Regions from separate parts of the uncultured Pseudoramibacter sp. genome, predicted to be linked through region 2. Evidence: predicted binding sites of a transcription regulator. Region 2 holds the regulator's gene; each other region holds the start of a gene.

Region 1 (5,465 bases), on a different contig from region 2:
ATATTATTCCTCCTCTGCTCGCGATTACGCGATAATCTCTTTTTTCAGTTTTTGAATCCAGGACCAAGTCACCTGCGCCGTTAAGCCCCAGATGACGATCGGGTCCCGATCCTGAGCGATTTGATACTGGTAAAAATAAATCGGGTGTTTTTTCTTTCTAAAGCTGTAGTGCTCCCCTCTCGGGATCAGCTCGTAGGGAAACCCGGGATCCGGCTGGGTCACCAGTGTCGTCATGTGCATTTCTGGCTCTTGTTCAAGCAGCCAGCTCAGCGGCACGGTGAAAATTTCGCCGACCTCGTCCTTGGAACAGGTTCCCTTGTAATGGCTGAGCTTGCCGACAAAGGGCCAGAGGGGCGCACCGGTCGGGGCGTTTTCCCCGTCCATCGGCGCCAAAATTTCGACATTTTCCGGCGTCATCAGCAGCTCCTCGCAGGTTTCGCGCACCGCTGCCTGCTCCGGCGTCTCGCCAGCTTCAATGCCGCCGCCAGGAAAGCTCACCTCGCCCGGTTGGGTTCTCAGCGTCGTCGCCCGAATTTCGTAGACGACCTCGAGTCCTTTCTCAGTCTGAATCAGCGGAATGAGCACCGCCTTGCTTTTCCCTTTTAGCCGCGGCAGATAGCCAGGCGTCCGTTCGCCCCAGCGCTGCCGCATGGCTTCAATCATTTTGTCTTGCTGCATAAGTCTCTCCCAAAAGCATCTCTTTTCTTATTATTATAAAGAAAAACCCCCGAATATCAAAGGGGATATGATATTCGGGGGTGATAGATTTTTGTCTTCTCTCTTTTTCAGTTCTGCATTTTTGCAGGGCTTACATCATCGGTGCGCCGCCAGCTGGCATAGCCGGTGCGTCGCTCTTTTCTTCCGGATGATCTGCGACAGCCACTTCTGTGGTCAGCAGCATCGCGGTGATGGAAGCTGCGTTCTGGATCGCGGTACGGGTGACCTTCGTCGGGTCGATGATCCCTTCGTCAACCATGTTGACGTATTTGCCGTGAAGTGCGTCGTAGCCAATACCCTTGTCTTTCTTGGACAATTCGTTGACAATGACAGAGCCTTCGACACCAGCATTTTCAGCGATCTGACGTGCCGGTTCTTCAATGGCTCTTCTAATGATCTGCGCGCCGACCTTTTCGTCGCCGTCCAGTGTTTCGATCAGAGCGTCCACTTTATCTGTAGTGTTCAGCAGTGCAGTACCGCCGCCTGGGACGATCCCTTCTTCAACAGCTGCACGTGTGGCGTTCAACGCGTCTTCGATACGGTATTTGATTTCCTTCATTTCGACTTCTGTTGCAGCGCCGACCTGGATCACAGCGACACCACCAGATAGCTTCGCCAAACGTTCCTGAAGTTTTTCACGGTCGTAATCGGAATCGGTTTCCGGAATCTGAGCCTTGATCTGGGCAACACGTTCGTCCACGTCTTCCTTTGCGCCCTGACCGTCGACGATGATGGTGTTTTCCTTGTCAACTTTAACCTGACGTGCACGGCCTAACTGTTCCAGAGTCGTGTCTTTGAGTTCCAAGCCAATTTCCTTGGAAATGACCTGGCCGCCGGTCAAAATAGCGATATCCTGAAGCATGGCCTTTCTTCTGTCGCCAAAGCCCGGTGCTTTCACAGCAACAGTGTTCAGGGTGCCACGGAGTTTGTTCAGAACCAATGTGGTTAAGGCTTCGCCTTCGACATCTTCAGCAATGATTAATAATTTTGCACCCTGCTGTGCGATCTGTTCGAGCACAGGGAGAATTTCCTGAATGTTGGAAATCTTCTGGTCAGTGATCAAAATGTACGGGTTGTCGAGTTCAGCAACCATTTTTTCTGTATCGGTTGCCATATAGCCTGAGACATAGCCTCTGTCAAACTGCATCCCTTCGGTGAAGTCGAGTTCGGTGCCCATGCCCTTGCCTTCTTCAACGGTGATGACGCCGTCGTCACCGACCTTAGCCATGGCTTCTGCGATCAGTTTGCCGATCTGCGGATCTGCTGCAGAAATGGAAGCAACCTGTTCCTTGGATTTGTCAGATTTAACTGGCTGAGAGATTTCCTTCAAGCCTTCGACAACAGCGTCAACCGCTTTTTCCATCCCTTTTCTCAGGACCATTGGGTTAGCGCCGGCAACGACGTTGCGGTTGCCTTCGTGGGTAATGGCCTGTGCCAGCAGTGTTGCGGTTGTGGTGCCGTCCCCTGCGACGTCGTTGGTCTTGGTTGCGACTTCCTTAACCAGTTGTGCGCCCATATTTTCAAATGGGTCTTTTAATTCGATTTCCTTTGCGATGGTCACACCGTCATTGGTGATGTTCGGTGCGCCGTATGATTTTGCCAGAAGGACGTTTCTGCCCTTCGGCCCTAATGTCACTTTAACTGCGTTTGCTAACTGATCGACACCGCTGAGCAATGATTCTCTTGCGGCTTCTCCGTATTTTACATCTTTAGCCATTTGATAGACCTCCTTTTGTCTCTGTCTGTCTCAATTATTCTTCTACAATTGCCAAAATATCGTTCTGTTTGACAATCAGATATTTTTCGTCATCCATTTTGATTTCTGAGCCGGAATATTTAGAATAAATAACTTCGTCGCCGACTTTGACATCCAGCGGTACTTTCTTGCCGTCAATCATTTCGCCGGAACCCACAGCAACAACTTCACCCTGCTGCGGTTTTTCTTTTGCGGAATCAGGAAGGACGATGCCGCCCGTTGTTTTCTTTTCTTCTTCTTTTACTTTTATAACAATTTTGTCACCTAATGGTTTTAATTTCATTGCTAAAGCCTCCCAAAAGTTTTTTTCTGTTTTTATTAGCACTCGTTATCTCTGAGTGCTGACATTATATTAAACGATGCTCCTGCTTTTTGCAATACTTTTTGGGAAGATTTTTTAAATTTATTATTTATTTAAGTTTTATACCCTATCACGATCGATCCCTGGCAGCTCCAATCCCGGGACCGCGTTTAAATCCCAGCCGCTGGTTCGGCCGAGCTTGAAATCGTAATAGGCTCTGGCACCGATCATCGCGGCGTTGTCGGTACAGAGCGACAACGGCGGATAATACAGCTGCCAGCCGTGCTGCTTCGCGGCGGCGTCCATACTGGCGCGCAGCCCCTTGTTGGCCGACACCCCGCCGGCAACCACGATTTTCTTCAGGCCGTAAGCTTCAGCACAGCGAATCGTTTTTTCGGTCAACACATCTAAAACCGCGGCTTGGAAGGACGCCGCGACGTCTTCCCTTTTGTACGGAATGTGCTTCATTTTTCGGTGGTTCAATTCGTTGAGCACCGCCGATTTAAGGCCGGAGAAGCTGAAATCGTAGCTGTCCTTTTCGAGCATCACCCGCGGGAAATCGATCGCCTGCGGGTCGCCGGCCTGCGCGGCCTGATCGACCGCCGGCCCTCCGGGATAGGGATAGCCCAGCACCCGTGCCACCTTGTCAAAGGCTTCTCCCGCGGCGTCATCGCGGGTCCGGCCCAAAATGATATTGGTGCCGTAATCCTTGACAATGACCAGATTGGTGTGGCCGCCAGAGACCACCAATGCCAAAAACGGCGGTTCCAGTTCTGGAAAAGCTAGATAATTAGCTGCAATGTGCCCCTCGATGTGGTTGACGCCGATTAACGGCTTGTCGAGAGCGTAGGCCAGCGCCTTCGCTGTCGACACGCCGACGAGCAGCGCGCCGACAAGCCCCGGCCCTTTCGTCACCGCGACCGCGTCGAGATCGTCAAAGGTGAGCTGCGCTTCGTCCAGTGCGTCCTGAATCACAAAGGGCATTTTCATCACGTGATTGCGTGAGGCGATTTCCGGCACGACGCCGCCGTACTTTCTGTGGATGGCAATCTGGGTATAAACCTGATTGGCCAGGATTCGGCGGCCGTCCTCGATAATCGCCGCCGCCGTTTCATCACAAGAGGATTCAATCGATAATATCTTCATGTTTTGTTCTGTCTCCTTGATCGTCTGGGAAAACCAAATCCATCACATACGCGTCTGACCCGTTGGGATAATAATGATCGCGTTTGCCCAGGATCTCAAATCCAAAGCTCTGGTAAAGCTTTAGCGCGGGCTCGTTGTCCGTCCGGACCTCCAGGGTCATGCTCTGGCAGTCGTGAAGCCGCGCGCGCGCGATGATTTCTTTAAGAAGCCTGCGTCCAAGACCGTTTCCTTGGAAATCCGGATCAATGGCGATTTTCATCAACTGCGCCTCGCCGGCCACAAACCACTGCCCGGCAAACCCGACTACCGCGGTCTCGTGATTCTCGGAATCGTTCTGAACGAGAACCAGATATTCGGCCAGAATATTTTCGAGCTCCTCTAAAAACGAATGCTCCGGCCAAGGGATCAAGCCCGACCGCCAATCCACGGCCATGACCTGTGTGAGATCGCTTTTTTCCATCAGCCTGAAATCGTAGGGCCGCCAGACGTTACTCATGGTGCTGCGCTTCCTGGGCCAGTTTCTTTTCCCGCTGTTCTTCGGCCGAGGATTTTCTCAAGTAGTTCAACCCTGCTTGAAAACAGTCCACCGTTTGGCCCTGTTGTATTTTCTTAAGTCCGACGGCTGCTGCTGACGACGCGCGGTTCATCGAAAGAAAAGCCGGCGCGGTCCGGGCCTTCGGTACAGCCGCCAAAAGCTTGCTGCCGTGTTTTTTAAGCCCGTCACCTAAAATGATCACCGGTGCGTTTAACGCGTTCAATTTTTCGCACAGCGCGTCGACGTCGTACACCCCTTCGGCCATTGTGTTTTTAAGATTAAGCGCTGCCGCATCTCGGTCGGATTGATAGAGTGCAGCGTAAACCTGTCCGCGCTGGGCGTCGACAGTCGGGCAGATCGCTGCGTCTGTGACGCAGACGTTAGCGGCGAGAGCCTCCAGCGTCGACACCGTCACCATCGGTTTGCCGAGCGCCTGGGCAAAGCCCTTCGCCGTCGCCATGCCGATGCGCAGCCCTGTAAAAGAGCCAGGCCCGTTGACGACGCCGAACACATCGATATCCCCAAGCTTAAGTCCCGAATCCTGAAGCATGTGGTCGATGGACGGCAGCATTTTCTCCGAATGTTTTTTCTTGTAGTTGACAATTGTTTCCGCAATCAGTCTGTCCTCGTCGAGGACGGCTGCTGTGGCCACAATGGTCGACGTATCGATCATAAGTAGTTTCATAAATGTATCGCCTTCAATTTCATGTTGATTTGTTCCAATGCAGATTTTTTAAACAGATGCAGGGGCGTGATGGCCTGAAGCTGACGAAGGGTCAAATGGGTTTTAGCCAAGGCCCGTACGGCAGCGTGGGATAAAATGGTTTCGCCCTTCGGCCCAAGAAGCGAGGCCAGAACCGCGCGGTGCTCAGGTGAGGCCAGCAGCAGATCGATCGGCGTGTCGACTGAATAGGGCGCTGCCTGATTTTTCGAATAGGTGGTCCGCGCGCGGATCAAAGCCCCGACCACCTTCGGACCGTTCACCTCTCTGGCCGCCAAAAAGCCGATGC
Region 2 (5,465 bases):
TGACGTTCTTGACGCCCTTGCCGCGCATTCTAAATTCCTTGCCGGTCTGGGTGCCTTCCGGAATCTTCATCTTGACCTTGCCGTCGATCGTCGGCACCTCGATGCTGTCGCCCAGAGCCGCCTGCATAAAGGAAATCGGCAATTCGACGTATATATCGTCGCCTCTGCGCTTGAAGATCGGGTCTTTCTGCACGTTGATATAAACCAGAATGTCGCCGCTGGCACCACCGTTGGCGCCGGCATTGCCCTGACCTCTCAGCGGCAGGACGGAATCGTTGTCGACCCCGGCCGGAATCGTGATCTTGATCGTGCGTTCCTTTTCTTCGAGCCCGGTTCCATGGCAGTGTGGACACGGATTGTCGATGATCTGCCCTTCGCCGTGGCATTTGTCGCAGACCACCGTCTGAGCCATCATGCCGAAGGCCGTCTGGCGGCGCATTGTGACCTGGCCGCTGCCGCCGCACTTGTCACAGGTTCTCGGGTGAGAGCCTTCCTGCGCGCCGGAGCCGCCGCAGGCCGAGCAGGTTTCTCGGCGCTTGATCTTAATCTTCTTTTCCGTGCCGAAAACGGCGTCCTTAAAGGACAGCCGCAGGTTGATCCGCATGTCGGAGCCTCTGGACGGGCCGCGTCTGCCGGAGGAGGTTCCGCCACCGCCGCCGAAGCCGCCAAAGCCGCCGCCGAACAAATCTGAGAAGATATCATCAAAGCCGCCGAAGCCGCCAAAACCGGAGCCGCCGCTAAAGCCGCCGAAGCCCTGACCGTCTACGCCGGCGTGACCGAACTGGTCGTAGTTGCGGCGCTTATCTTCATCGCTCAGCACTTCATAGGCTTCGTTGATTTCCTTGAATTTTTCTTCCGCTTCTTTGTTCCCCGGGTTGCGGTCGGGGTGGTATTTCATCGCCAGCTTGCGGAAAGCCTTTTTAATTTCATCAGCGCTGGCGTTTTTGTCGACGCCCAGCACTTTGTAATAATCGCGTTTTTCTTCACTCATTGATAATCACCTCTTTTGGCTTTGCTGTTCAAACTGCACAGCATTATATCATTTTCGCCGGTGTAAAGAAAGGCAGCTCGTGCAAGCTGCCCTTTCTTTTTATCCATTTTTATGCAGATGATTATTTATCGGTGACGTCTTCGTAAGTGGCGTCTTCGACGTTGTCGTCGCCGCCGTTATTGCTGCCGCCCTGCTGCGGTCCGGCCTGTGGACCCGCCTGCGGGCCAGCCTGTGCGCCGCCCTGAGCCTGCTGCTGCGCCTGTGCGTCAGCGTAGAGCTTCTGAGCAATTGGGTAGAGAGATTCGTTCAGCGCATCGGTTGCGGATTTAATCGCGTCGAGATCGTCGCCCTGAGCTTTTTCTCTCAATGTCTTAATCGCGTCTTCAACCTTGGATTTTTCGTCTGCAGTCGCCTTATCGCCGATGTCCTTTAAGGACTGTTCAGCCTGGTATGCAGCCGTATCCGCGTTGTTCTTCGCTTCGATTAATTCTTTTTCTTTCTTATCTTCTTCTGCGTGCTGTTCCGCTTCTTTAACCGCTCTGTCGATATCGGCTTCGCTCATGTTAGAAGTGGATTTGATGACAATGTTCTGTGCCTTGCCAGTGCCCAAATCCTTCGCGGAGACGTTGACGATGCCGTTGGCGTCGATGTCGAAGGTGACTTCAATCTGCGGCACACCGCGGCGTGCAGCCGGGATGCCGGTCAGCTGGAAGCGGCCCAAGGTCTTGTTGTCTCTTGCCATTTCACGTTCGCCTTGAAGGACGTGGATGTCGACAGCGGTCTGGTTGTCCGCTGCGGTCGAGAAGACCTGGCTCTTCTTCGTCGGGATCGTGGTGTTGCGTTCGATCAGTTTAGTGGTCACGCCGCCGAGGGTTTCAATCCCCAGTGAAAGCGGGGTAACGTCGAGCAGCAGCACGTCGTTGACTTCGCCGGCCAAAACGCCGCCCTGGATAGCTGCCCCAACGGCAACACATTCGTCCGGGTTGATGCTCTTGTCCGGTTCTTTGCCGGTGATTTCCTTAACCGCCGCCTGAACTGCCGGGATTCTTGAAGAACCACCGACAAGCAGGACACGGCCGAGTTCTGAGCCGGAGATGCCGGCGTCAGACAATGCCTGGTTGACTGGGCCTCTCGTCGCGTTGACAAGGTCTCTCGTCAATTCATCGAATTTCGCACGGGTCAGATCCATCTGCAGGTGCTTCGGACCGTCGGCCGTTGCGGTGATAAACGGCAGGTTGATTTCAGTTTTCAGCATCGAGGACAATTCGATCTTGGCCTTTTCAGCCGCTTCCTTCAAACGCTGCAGGGCCATCTTGTCCTGTCTCAGGTCGACGCCGTTTTCTTTCTGGAATTCGTCAGCCATCCAATCGATGATCTTCTGGTCGAAGTCATCGCCGCCCAAGTGGTTGTTCCCGGCTGTCGCCTTAACTTCGAAGACGCCGTCGCCGAGTTCGAGGATGGAGACATCGAAGGTGCCGCCGCCCAAGTCGAAGACCATGATCTTCTGGGATTCGCCCTTTTCAAGGCCGTAAGCCAGAGATGCAGCGGTCGGTTCGTTGATGATTCTCTGAACGTCGAGGCCTGCGATACGGCCTGCGTCCTTTGTTGCCTGACGCTGTGCGTCGTTGAAGTACGCCGGCACGGTGATGACGGCTTTTTTCACTTCTTCGCCGAGGTAAGCTTCCGCGTCAGCTTTCAGTTTCTGCAGGATGATCGCTGAAATTTCCTGCGGAGTGTAGGATTTGCCTTCAATAGTGACTTTATAATCTGAACCCATGTGGCGCTTGATCGAGGAAACGGTGCCGTCCGGGTTGGTGATGGCGCCGCGCTTTGCGACCTGACCGACCAAACGTTCGCCGTCTTTGATCTGAACCACTGACGGGGTTGTCCGGCTGCCTTCAGCGTTTGGAATGACAACCGGGTCGCCGCCTTCGAGGACAGCCACACAGGAATTCGTAGTACCTAAGTCGATACCGATGATTTTTTCTTTACTCATAACTCTTTCCTCCTGAGTTTCTCATTTCTAAATTTAAATACGATTTATTTTTGATTGATCCGGACCATTGCCGCCCGAATCACCTTGTCTTTGTACATATACCCTTTTTGGAAAACGTCCAAAACGATCTGGTCGTCCACGTCGTCTTCATTTCCGATAGCGACGCCGTGGTGATATTTCGGATCAAAGGGCTTGCCTTCCGCTTCGATTTCCTGAAGTCCTTCGTCCTGAAGGGTCTTCATCATTTCCTTGTAGACCATTTTGATACCGGTCGCAAGTTCTTCGCTGCCGTCGTCGTTTTCGCTCGCCGCAAGGGCTCTTTCCAAATTGTCGATAATCGGCAACAGCTTCTTCAAGAGCTCTTCGGTGGTGTACGAGGCGATTTCAGCTTTTTCCCGGCTCGTCCGCTTTTTGTAATTGGAAAAGTCAGCCTGGAGCCGCATCAGCTGATCCGTCAGCGCTGCCACTTTGGCGTCACTTGCTTCCTGCTTTTCTGCCGGTTTTTCTTCTTCCGGCTGCTGATCCGTTTCGGCTTCCTGTTTTGTGTCAGTGCCCTTTGGATCTTCCTGCTTCGCCGCTTCCTTTTCCGCTACATCTTCTTGATGCTGCGGTTCGTCGGCTGCGGCCTGCGTTTTGTTTTTTTCTTCCGCCATATTTCCACCTTTGATATTGATTGTTCTATTTCAGCAATTTTACAATGTTGGCGTTCAATTCATCCCGAATGGCGTCGAGAATGGATGAAACCTGCGAATAATTCATCCGCGTCGGTCCGATGACGCCAAACGCGCCCATCGGCACACCCTCTCGCTCGTAGGTCGAGGTGATGATTGAAAATTCCTTCAAATGCTGATTGTCATTTTCGTCACCAATGGTCACGTGAATGACACTGTTGTTATCGTCTTTCCGCTCAGCTCCGTTGATCATCACTTTCGCGAGCAGCGGCTTCGCTTCGACGACATCGACGAGATTTTTGATCTTGTCAATGTTGTTGAATTCCGGATAATTCAGCAGATTCTTGAAGCCGCTCGCCGTCACGTTGGTTTCCGATTCGAGAAGGGCATCCCGAATCATCGGAATCAACTCGTCGAGAAGCTGTCTTTCCGTCGGATTCAGATCGCCGATCTTGTCGATGAGATCCGTACCGAAATCCTGAAAGGCCACATTCTTGAGAATGCTGTTGAGCACGTTGGACATTCTGAGTGCCATCGCGTCGTCCACATCCGAGGACAAGGTCACTTCCAGATTTCGCGCGATCCCTTCGATCGTCACCATGACGACCAGAACACGGTTGCGAATCAGCGGCACAATCTGCAGATGCTTGCAGTTGAAACGCGACACCCGAGGCGCCAGCACCACTGCCGTGTAATTGGTCAGCTGTGACAGGACGTTGGCCGTGTGGTTGACCGCCGTGTCAATTTCCTGACCCGCCTGCAGGTAGCCCCGGTGAATATCCCGGCGCATCGTTTCAGCCAGCTTTTTGAACTGCATGATTTCGTCCACATAATAGCGGTAAGCCTTCTGTGTCGGAATTCTGCCGGATGAGGTATGTGGCTGCATCAGATAACCCATTTCTTCCAAATCAGACATTTCGTTCCGAATCGTCGCCGGACTCACGCCCAAATCGTACCGTCTCGACAATGTTCTCGAGCCGACCGGTTCAGCCGTGTTGATGTAATCTCTGATTACGGCTTCTAGAATTTTTTTCTTTCTCGGCTTTATGATACTCACCACCTTATTTATTAGCACTCTTTTTATTTGAGTGCTAATATCTTGAATATAATATAGCACCGCCTTTTCAAATTGTCAATAACAATTCAGTCTCAATTTTCACTTTTTGAAAATTTTCAGACGTTTTTAAGTTGATGCTTCTTGTCCAATATCCATTCCCTCAGACAAAGGCCATAAACACCTGGTTAGCCAGGTCCAGCCCAAGGGTCGTCAATCGGATTCGCGAACCCTCCCGCTCGAGCAGACCTTCTTCTATTAAGGAATGTATTTCTCCAGCGTAGCGGTTTTCAATGGATTCGCCGAATAACGTCTGGAAATCCCTGTCGTCGACGCCTTTTGTTCTGCGAAGGCCCAAGAACATGTAATCGCCCTCGGCCTCTTTTTTAGAGAGCCGATGCTTTTCATCGCAGGCGGCCGGATTTTGTAAATACGTGTCAAAATCCGCTGTCGTCGTCTTTCTTAGGAAGGCGCCGTCTTCGCCTGGCGCTTTGTTTTCCAAGAATAATGACGCCGCGCCGAGGCCAAATCCGGCGTAGGGGGTTAAATCCCAATACCCGGAATTGTGGCGGCTTAAGTAACCCGGACGGGCAAAATTGGAAATTTCGTACTGTTCAAAGCCATTTTCCGCGAGGCGTTCACAAATATCGTGATACATCGCCCGCTCGGTTCTCTCGTCCGGCAGGGCCAGCCTGCCCTCGCGCTGCCATTTCTCAAAGACGGTTCCCGGCTCGACGATTAAGCTGTAGCAGG
Region 3 (5,465 bases), on a different contig from region 2:
TCAACGCGGCAGGTTTCGCCGTCGCGGTTGTACAGCAGCGTGTAGAACTTCAAATCGTCGAGCTCCTTCGGGGAGACGGTGTATTTGAAAGTTTTGCCGGTGACGAGGCCGTCTTCGTTGAACTGGCTGGTGCGCCACAGTCCGATGATGTGAGAAATCGGAATTTCCGCGACGATCTTGTGATACAAAACCGTCACGCGGCGTTCGATTTCCAGACGTTCGTGGGTCAGCAGCAGGTCGTACATCGTGCTGTCGAATCGAAGCAGAAGCACCAGGGCAATAGCCAAGGCAATCGTCGTGACCAAACTGAACCGCTGGGCAGTTGCAGGATGGGTTCTGCTCATCACGTAGTAAAAGGTGATGTAGGCGACGAGAATCACGCAGATCACGAGCGAGGTCTTGCCGGACATCTGCTTGTTGTGAACTCTTTCCTGGGCTTTAATGGCCATGCTTTCCTCGTTTTAGAAAATTACAGGAAATTATTCGACGACTTCGAAATCGTCTTTGCCAACGCCGCAGTCTGGGCATGTCCAATCGTCTGGCAGATCTTCAAATGCGGTTCCCGGGGCAATGCCATTATCCGGATCGCCCTTTTCAGGATCGTAAACATAACCGCAAATGGTGCATTCGTATTTTTTCATAGGGATTCTCCTTTCAAGTATTGCATGGTTAATATTATAATGAACAAACTGGCCGCTTGCAAGAAAATTAATGGCTTTTGGCGAGAAACATCCGTTCGATCAGCGAAATGCCGGTGTTGGTTTTGAAAACTTTTTCACGGGCATTGGCGATCGCCGTTTCGGAGGCGCCATCCTCGTAGAGGTTGACGAGAAAATCCGATTCGATCAGAATTTGATAATCGATGCCGTCGACCTGTTCGGGGTCGTAGGTGTGATGGTGGCCGATTAAGAACAGCACCCGTTCGATCTGCGCTTCGGTGAAGCCGCCGATTTCATCTAAAATGCGGCGCGCGATCGGCGGCCCTTCAAGCTCTTGATAATGGCCGGCGGTGGAGTGGTATTTTTCTTCACAGGTGTGGATGCCGATGTCGTGCAGAATGGCAGCCACTTCCAGCAGAAAGGCGGGCTCGGCAGGGACATTTTCTCGGCTGGCAATGTAATCCGCAAAGGACTGGACCTTTAAGAAATGCTGAATGCGTTTCGGATCGCCCGCGTCGATGTCAACGGCCGCTTGAATGACTTCTGTCAGTTTATGATTCATACAAACGTTCCTCTCTCGTATAAATATAAAAAAATTATACCATAAATCGGACAGCCCCGCTTTTATAAAATTATATAAAATCAGCTTATCTTATATGCGGGTATTATCTTTAAATATATTAAAGAAAAGAAACCGCAGCAGCTTGCAACATAAATAGTTCGGGACAGCCAAATAAATTAGAAAACTTAAAAGAAAATAAAGAACGAATAATTGTTAGCACTCAACGCTTGACAGTGCTAACAAATCGGACTATAATACAGTTGTCGAAAGGAAAGAGAGACACCAAGACAAAGACATGAAGCTGAATCCCCCGAGAGAGACAACCCGAAGGATTGAGCATCAAATTCAAATTAGGAGGTTATGAATCATGTTACCAAGCGTATTTGGAGAAAACTTATTTGATGAATTTATGAACAGTGCATTTGACCAAGGCTTCTTTAGAAATGCCGCAAGACACGACATGATGAAAACCGACGTCAAGGAATCTGATGATGGGTATCAATTGGCAGTGGATCTGCCGGGCTTCAGCAAAGATGAAGTGACCGTGAAACTGGAAAACGGCAACCTGATCATTTCAGCGGAAACGAAAAAGGTCGACGATCAGAAGAACGACAAAGGCGAATACGTCAGACGTGAACGCTACGCAGGCAGCTGCAGCAGAAGCTTCTATGTAGGCGACGCCGTCGACAAGGATGACATCAAAGCGAAAATGGACGATGGGGTATTAACCATCAGCATTCCGAAGAAAGATCAGAAAGCGATCGATCAGGAACAGCAGATCATGATTGAAGGCTAACGCTTAAGCGGGTAGCCTGAATTCGGCAAAGTATTCAGCCATCCGGTCCTTTGACCGGATGGGCATTAAGAAAAATCCATCAGCCGGAAAAACGGCGGGTGTTTCCAAATAAATGAAATTAGACAATTAACAGGAGGTTGGAAATTATGTTACCAAGCACTTTTGGAGAAAATTTATTTGATAGTTTATTCGATACAGCATTTGACCGCAAGTTTTTCGGCAATGGAAACACATCACGGGCTAACGTGATGAAAACTGACGTGAAGGAATCGGACGATGCCTATACCGTTGACATCGAACTGCCGGGCTTCAAGAAAGAAGATGTGTCGGTCAGATTTGAAAACGGCACATTGACCGTAACTGCGACAAAAGCAGACAGCAGCGACCAGAAGGACGAAAAAGGCGCTTATGTCAGACGTGAACGTTACAGCGGCAGCTGCAGCAGAAGCTTCTATGTCGGCGATGACATCAAGAAAGACGATATCAATGCGAAGATGACAGACGGTATTCTGACGTTGACGATTCCGAAGAAAGGCAAAGAAGAAATCGAAGCGTCCAAGCTCATTCAAATCGATTAAGGTTATGAACCGATTCTTGAACAGTAAGCCATAATATCCTTTCAATTAACGAACAACATTCTAGACACAAATCTTTTTTAACATCCATTCAATATTCTTAAACGGCCTGCCAATCCACACACTCCCCCAGCGGGCCGTTAACTCCTTTAAAATTAATCACAACACAAAAAGGCGATGCGCAGGCATCGTCCTTTTTTATGTTCAGAATGATTTTCAGACGCGGACGCCGTTGACTGTGACGTCCGCGATTTTGGTGCCGAGATCGTCGGTAACGTGGATCAAGAAGGAGCAGGTGCGCCGCCCGGCCTTTACGCATTCGGATTCCGCGTAGAGGGTGTGCCCTTTAGAGGGGTTCAGGTAAGTGATGTGGGCGTCGAGGGAAACCGTATCCGGCTGGCCGGTGTTGGAAGCGATGGCGAAGGTGAAATCCGCCAATGTGAAAATTGCGCCGCCCATGACCATGCCGAGGCCGTTGCGGTGGTCTTCGGTGATCGGCATGCCGCATTTGGCGTATCCCGGCGCGACGTCTAACAGGGCACATTCGGTTTTTTTCGTGGCGAAGCGGTCTTTGGCGAAACGTTCTTTCGTTTCGGCAAAGAGCAGGGCCTTTTCTTCTGAGTTGAGTGTATTTTTCATTTTGGGTTGTCCTTTAAAATAGCTTTTATTATTTTCATTATATCAAAAAAGTGCGCTGTAACTTCAAGCTACCACCAAATTCATCACATCACCCTTATCGGTTTAGGTTATACTAATCTCATATCAAGACGAACGGAGGGCTTTGACATGGAAGAATTTGAAGAATTGTTTTACCGCGAACCGTACAGAAAGACCTTTGACGCGGAAGTCGTCACGTGTGAAAAGGGAAAGGGCGGCTGGCACGTCGTTCTCGATGACACGGCGTTTTACCCGGAAGGCGGCGGACAGCCGGGCGATCGGGGCAGGCTGAATGACATTGCCGTGATGGACACTCAGAGAATTGACGGTCAGGTGGTTCACCTTTGTGAAAAAGCGATCGCACCGGGAACGTCGGTTCACGGTAAGCTGGACTGGCAGTGGCGGTTCGAGAACATGCAGTCCCATACGGGTGAACACATCGTTTCGGGGCTGGTCCACAAGAAATTTGGCTACGAAAACGTCGGCTTTCACATGGGAGACGTTATTCAGATTGATTTCGACGGAGAAATGACCTGGCCGGACGTGATGCAGATCGAACGCGAAGCCAACGCGGCCGTTTACCGCAATGTGGACGTGAGGTGCTGGTTCCCGGACGCGGCGGAACTTCAGGATCTGCCTTACCGCTCGAAAAAAGAACTGAATGGGCGGGTCAGATTGGTGACCATCGACGGCGTGGATCAGTGCGCGTGCTGCGGGACGCAGGTCAAGCGTACCGGCGAAATCGGAATGATCAAGCTGTTGTCGCTGTCGGCCCATCGCGGGGGCGTGCGCATCGACATGCTCGCCGGTGCCCGTGCCCTGGCCTATACGGAAGGGATTTACCGCGAAAATGAAGCCATCTCGCATCTGCTCAGCGCGCCGATGACGTCGACCGCGGCCGCCGTTAAAAAATTGCTGAACCATGCCGATGAGATGGAGATGCAGGTGCACCACTGGATGGCAGTTTCGCTGGAAAATCAGGCGGAACGCATTGCCGACGGCGAAAAGCTGGTCCTGCTGTTTGAAAAAGGGATGGACCGCAACACCATGCGCCATTTCGCGACACAGCTGCTCGACGAAAAGCACTGCGGCACGGTTGGCATGTTCAACTTAGAAGACAACGGCGCCTACAGCTACATGCTGCTGTCAGGCAGTGTCGCGCTGCGCGGCTGCGTCAAAGAGTTGAACGAAAAGCTGAACGGCCGAGGCGGCGGCAAGGACAACATGATCCAGGGCAGCTTTAAGGCCGACAGAGAAACGATTGAAACGATGATTCGGCAGATGTGGGATGCGCAGTGAGCGTCATCTGTTCAACACACAAAGCGCTTGAGGAGGGATAACCTTGACTGAAATTTACGGCACATTGGGCCCGGCCTGCCAGTCGGAAGAGACGCTGGCGGCGATGTTTCGAGAGGGCATGACGGGGATGCGGCTCAACCTCTCCCACACGTCTCTCGCGGACAGCCGCGATATGATTGAAAGCTATCAAAAGGCGGCCGCCGCTCAGGGCGTTTCGCCGGAGCTTCTGATCGATCTGCAGGGGCCGGAGCTTCGCCTTGGCAAGATGGCGCCGGTTGCGGCTGAGTCAGGCCAAAACCTGGAGCTGCCATTGGCGGCGCGCATTTTGGAGGCCCTCGAACCGGGCGATCGGGTGCTCATCGACGACGGCAGGATCGAAGCGTCTGTCGTCAGCGTCGGGGATCAGCGCGCGGCCCTTCACGTCCTGCGCGGCGGTGTCATCCGCAGCCGAAAATCCCTGAAGATCGAAGGCAAGGACGTCGCCGGCCCGGCTCTGACGGCACATGACAAGGCCAATCTCGCAGACGCCAGAAGGTGCGGCGTCACAGCGGTGATGGAACCCTTTGTCACCAATGCAGAAACACTGCGTGAACTTCGCGCGGCGCTGGACGACGCGGGTCTGGCCGACGTGCGGATTTTCGCCAAGATCGAGAATAGGCAGGGTGTGCGGGCGCTGCCGGCACTTTTGCCGGAGGCGGACATGATCGTCATTGCCCGTGGCGACCTCGGCAACGATATGCCGCTGTGGGCGCTGCCCGCCGTGCAGAAGGATATCGCCGCCGCGTGTCGGCAGGCAGAGGTGCCGTTTATGGTCGTCACGCAGATGCTCGCCTCGATGGCGGACGCCCCTGTGCCGACTCGCGCGGAGGTTTCCGACATCTTTAATGCGGTGGCGGACGGCGCCGCCGCCGTTATGG

The links. Region 2 encodes HrcA, which represses chaperone genes, less so after heat shock. Its sites were predicted from a motif close to TGTTAGCACTCNNNNNNNNNGAGTGCTAACA; they were not measured.
Region 1: the regulator HrcA is predicted to act here: its motif matches at 2,790-2,820, upstream of groES (co-chaperone GroES).
Region 3: the regulator HrcA is predicted to act here: its motif matches at 1,433-1,463, upstream of QZX60_RS06795 (Hsp20/alpha crystallin family protein).

The regions. Positions count from the first base shown of each region.
Region 1 is NZ_CAIFFF010000003.1:44,758-50,222, reverse strand. It holds gene QZX60_RS02665 (MBL fold metallo-hydrolase) at 1-2, opposite strand, end outside; gene QZX60_RS02660 (CoA pyrophosphatase) at 25-678, opposite strand; gene groL (chaperonin GroEL) at 809-2,434, opposite strand; gene groES (co-chaperone GroES) at 2,469-2,756, opposite strand; gene tsaD (tRNA (adenosine(37)-N6)-threonylcarbamoyltransferase complex transferase subunit TsaD) at 2,895-3,920, opposite strand; gene rimI (ribosomal protein S18-alanine N-acetyltransferase) at 3,901-4,416, opposite strand; gene tsaB (tRNA (adenosine(37)-N6)-threonylcarbamoyltransferase complex dimerization subunit type 1 TsaB) at 4,409-5,140, opposite strand; gene QZX60_RS02630 (glycoside hydrolase family 3 C-terminal domain-containing protein) at 5,137-5,465, opposite strand, start outside.
Region 2 is NZ_CAIFFF010000004.1:52,531-57,995, reverse strand. It holds gene dnaJ (molecular chaperone DnaJ) at 1-991, opposite strand, end outside; gene dnaK (molecular chaperone DnaK) at 1,113-2,987, opposite strand; gene grpE (nucleotide exchange factor GrpE) at 3,032-3,640, opposite strand; gene hrcA (heat-inducible transcriptional repressor HrcA) at 3,666-4,715, opposite strand; gene hemW (radical SAM family heme chaperone HemW) at 4,876-5,465, opposite strand, start outside.
Region 3 is NZ_CAIFFF010000010.1:46,188-51,652, reverse strand. It holds gene QZX60_RS06810 (hypothetical protein) at 1-449, opposite strand, end outside; gene rd (rubredoxin) at 480-641, opposite strand; gene QZX60_RS06800 (HD domain-containing protein) at 709-1,221, opposite strand; gene QZX60_RS06795 (Hsp20/alpha crystallin family protein) at 1,589-2,017, shown strand; gene QZX60_RS06790 (Hsp20/alpha crystallin family protein) at 2,164-2,595, shown strand; gene QZX60_RS06785 (PaaI family thioesterase) at 2,809-3,231, opposite strand; gene QZX60_RS06780 (alanine--tRNA ligase-related protein) at 3,379-4,548, shown strand; gene QZX60_RS06775 (pyruvate kinase) at 4,592-5,465, shown strand, end outside.